DNA from 2 places in the Paenibacillus sp. CFBP 13594 genome. Region 2 is predicted to be linked to the other one. Evidence: riboswitches for the same ligand, from Rfam matches in the RefSeq annotation. Region 2 holds a riboswitch; the other holds the start of a gene.
What was found. Region 2 has a riboswitch for glycine ahead of gcvT (glycine cleavage system aminomethyltransferase GcvT). Riboswitches for the same ligand answer to the same signal wherever they lie in the genome.

Region 1 (2,204 bases), on a different contig from region 2:
TCCTGAGCAAGTCTCACCCTTGCGAATGTACTCGGCCATTCTTTTACCGTCTCCACCCGTTAATCCACTGCGTGATGTTGTATCTTCCGTTAACCCTTTACGTACCGCTTCCTTCATCACCTGATAATATTCAGACATCTGCTTCACAACATCCGCTTCCGGTGTATTGGTCTCCTGAACTTGCTCCTCGATCATCAGCTGAGCAATCGTTTTGGATTCCGCTGTACAGATCGTATTCAGTTCGTGTAAATGTTTAAATCGCATCCGAATCAACTCCTCTCTTCAAATCGATGACACGAATATCCAGTACATGATCCAGCTCCTTCAGGCGCTTGAGCATATCAGGATTAGGCACACCATCCATTTCCATCGCGGTCAGCGCTTCGCCATCACGGGCTTTGCGGTCCACCTGCATATACCCGATGTTAACCCCGGATGAACTGATCGTGGACGTTACCGAGGCAAGCACTCCTGCTTTGTCCGCATGTCGCAGAACGAGTGTCGGAAACTCACCACTAATCTGAACACGAAAATCATTCATCGAATGCACCGATACGCTTCCACCACCAATAGATGCACCAATCAAGGAGCAGGCACGTTCTTCATGCCACAACTCAATTTTGACCGTATTCGGATGAGGAGCAGGCAGGCCACTTGTATAAAACTCAACCTCCATGCCCGCTTCCTCTGCGTATTGCTCTGCATCCGGAATACGCGGATCGTCTGTGACATAATCCAGCAAACCGCCGATCAGTGCCAGATCTGTTCCGTGCCCCTGATACGTGTCAGCAAATGAACCGTATAGTGTCAACCGGGCACGATCTGGCGTACATCCTAGCCACTGTCGAGCAATTCTCCCTAACCTTGCCGCTCCAGCTGTATGTGAACTTGAAGGCCCCGTCATCGACGGACCAATAATTGAGAAAACATCTTTAAATCGCACCTTATAACCCTCCAATTGTATTCGTCATTTTCATCCAGATCCCATGCCATAATGTTCCTTTATTACTGAATGATGACATCAAAAAAGGACAGAAGAAGGCCACAGGCCCTCTCTCTGTCCTCGATACCTGAGAGTTTCACGATCAGCAGTGTCTCACGACAAGGTGCATGCCCTGCAATTGCAGACAAGGTCACCAGGCTGACTGATCATATACCCCTTGGGTGGCGCAGTTCGCGCACTCTCCAGAGTTGCGTCCAACGATGGTACATTTACCTGAGAGATTAACCGCTGCGCCGGGTGCGCAGCAGCTTGCTCCTTCGGTGCCTGAAGACTAGCCATTGCTCGGCTAACTCAGGTCTCTCCCGCTCGTTATCATCCGCTGTATGGAACCATTCTGAGCGTATGTCAGAACAGTAATGGAAATCGTTCATTTCTTCTTCATTAAGATTAATCGACCGGAAGATCAGTGTCAACAAACTTAACGATTTCTTTGGATGTATTTCCCTCATTTTCGATTGAACCGATGAAAACCAGAATATTTTGTCAGCTTTCATTACATTAATTCGATAAAGAGAACTTTTAAACAGCTTATTTCATTTTCCTTCAATTCATAAAGCGCTTACTACTATTTATGATATTGTCCACGAAACTGTTCGGGTATTCAGGCAACCATAATATTTGAACCACACTGTTCGTGGCCTATCCTGATCTGCACACCCTAATTCACAGTTCGTAGAAGATACTCTCGTTCTGTACATAAGGTCTGCAATACTTGCTGCATAACTTCGGCATGCGATCTTTCATCCACTCGTGCCTAGACTCGTTCCCCATCTGAAAAGCATAATAACCAAGTGTAAAGATCAACATGAACCCTTCCATTAATCGGATATCACGATCCGTCAGTGGTGCGATCTGTTTGGTATAACCTGATAAGAATATGTCACGTTCCTCCCGATTGAACATAAGCGCTGCCCCTCCGGCATCAAAAAGATAATAACCATAACCGTGTAGACAAAAATCAATCATGGACATCCCCTGATCCGTGATCAGCAGATTGTTGCGAGTAATATCCCCATGAATGATTCCCCATGTCTCCGCGTGCTGCGGGTATGTTTCTAGCTGCTCATTAATGTTCTCAAACGTCTCACGAAGCAGATCGAAGTCTTCCGTTGTAAAAATCCCCAGTCGGACACCTTCCTCTAGCTGCCCTAGCATGACCAAGTTCTCATGAATGTTGCCATATGCCGGCCGCACCTTTGTT
Region 2 (2,204 bases):
ATTGGTTTCAAGGTCAGGCAATTCCACAAACACAATGTCACCCAGCTGATGCTGCGCGAACTCGGTAATGCCAATACGTACAGTATCCTCCCCTACGGTTTGCACCCATTCGTGCTCTTCACTGTACAGGAAATCACTTTTCAATTCGCTCATCGATATCCGCCTCGCTTTTCATTAAATGAGTGCATGCGTTCTTTGACCTTAACCCTTTTCCCAGAACATAGCGTATGATATTTATGAATCAAATGTCAAGATACCTCACAATTTATTTGCTGAACACCTCTAAATCCTGTAACCGGATTACACTCTTTCTTCATATACTGGTGAATATTAGAATAGTAAGCGCAGTCTTTTTAAATACACGAACAATAACACTTAAAATATATTAAATATTCGGTTTTTATTCATTATCAATGATATCGTTCTTGACATCGGTAGTGGATTCACGTTTTAATGAGAGGAGTAAATGTGTTTATTGGACTATGTTATACTCGCGGATGAATGTAAAGGGAGAGATTACCCGTGACACCCGATTCGGGATGTACATGAGGTAACGCCGAAGGAGTAAACCACCGATAAGCGGGGGTGAATCTCTCAGGCAAAAGGACTTTTACGGGACGCAACTCTGGAGAGCATCTATTCGCCCTGTGCGGGCGTTATGATCACCCAAGGGGAAACCTGCTGCACAACGCAGCGGGGTAACTCTCAGGTACAAGGGACAGAGCCTTAGAATACAGCGTGCTACTTGGCATGCCGATTCTTTGGCCTGTCCTTTTCCTTTTTCCCAAAAAACGAAAAACAGGATGTAGAACGGCGCTGCCCTAGCTGCTTACCATACTTATGTGATGAAAATATCTAGCTGAAAAATTTAAAAATACCCTGCTTCATTGATCCACGATTATATTTCCGGCCGGTTGACGGTCCATGACGAGGTGATTTGATGTCCGATTTGCTTAGAACACCACTCTTCCCACTATATCAGCAATACGAAGGCGTACGGTGCATTGATTTTGGAGGCTGGGAGCTTCCGGTGCAATTTAGCGGAATTCAGAAAGAACATGAAGCGGTGCGTGAGCGTGCTGGACTATTCGATGTATCCCATATGGGCGAATTCACAGTACAGGGTGAGCAGGCTGAAGTTTTTTTGCAACAAATGACGACCAATGATGTGACCACGCTGGTTCCCGGTCAAGCCCAGTACACCCTGATGTGTTATCCAGATGGCGGTGTGGTGGACGATCTGCTCGTGTATAAGCTGGAAGATCAGCATTATATGCTCGTGGTTAACGCCTCCAATATCAACAAGGATTGGGCGTGGCTGCAAGAGCACTTGATCCCTGGCGTAAACATGACCAACGATTCGGAGCAGACGGCGCTGCTCGCCTTGCAAGGTCCACTGGCTGTAGACATTATCGGAAAAGTTACAGATACAGATGTCTCCACGATTGAACCGTTTCGTTTTGTGCAGGATGCCGAAGTCTGTGGAGTAAAATTGCTGTTGTCCCGTACCGGTTATACCGGTGAAGATGGCTTTGAACTATATATTCCAGCAGATCAGGCCGCTACCGTCTGGAACGGATTAATGCAAGCCGGTGAAGGTCACGGACTGGTGCCAACCGGACTTGGTGCCCGGGATACATTGCGCTTTGAAGCCAAGCTGCCTCTGTATGGACAGGAATTATCTGCAACGATCTCTCCGCTAGAAGCTGGCGTTGGTATGTTTGTGAAACTAAATGCCGGACCTTTTATCGGACACGAAGCCTTGTTACAGCAAAAAAATGACGGGCCTGCCCGCAAACTGGTCGGCATCGAAGTGCTGGAGCGCGGTATTCCTCGCCCCCACTATCCGATTTACGCCGAAGGCGTACAGATCGGTGAAGTGACAACAGGCACGCAATCACCTACATTGAAGCGTAATCTGGGGCTTGCCCTCATCGACAGCAAATACGCTGCGCTGGGAACTCCGCTTGAGATTGAGATCCGAGGGAAGAAACTAAAAGCCGAGGTCGTGAAGACCCCTTTTCATAAACGGACACGTACGTCTAAGACACCTACTCAAGGAGCTGATCAAGCATGAGCAAGCACCGTTACATTCCCATGACTGAACAAGATCAGAGCGCCATGCTCGCAACCATCGGTGTGGATACGCTGGAGAAACTGTTCCAGGACATTCCTCAGGAGATTCGTTATCAGGGCGAGCTGCC

Region 1: linked by a shared signal. The riboswitch ahead of sdaAB (L-serine ammonia-lyase, iron-sulfur-dependent subunit beta) and the one ahead of gcvT (glycine cleavage system aminomethyltransferase GcvT) in region 2 are both predicted to bind glycine.

What each region holds. Positions count from the first base shown of each region.
Region 1 covers NZ_JACYVQ010000009.1:114,955-117,158, forward strand. The annotation lists gene sdaAA (L-serine ammonia-lyase, iron-sulfur-dependent, subunit alpha) at 1-264, opposite strand, end outside; gene sdaAB (L-serine ammonia-lyase, iron-sulfur-dependent subunit beta) at 254-943, opposite strand; glycine riboswitch at 1,056-1,191, opposite strand; glycine riboswitch at 1,196-1,318, opposite strand; gene IFU39_RS25040 (phosphotransferase enzyme family protein) at 1,667-2,204, opposite strand, start outside.
Region 2 covers NZ_JACYVQ010000004.1:92,330-94,533, reverse strand. The annotation lists gene gcvH (glycine cleavage system protein GcvH) at 1-153, opposite strand, end outside; glycine riboswitch at 498-620, shown strand; glycine riboswitch at 624-724, shown strand; gene gcvT (glycine cleavage system aminomethyltransferase GcvT) at 941-2,077, shown strand; gene gcvPA (aminomethyl-transferring glycine dehydrogenase subunit GcvPA) at 2,074-2,204, shown strand, end outside.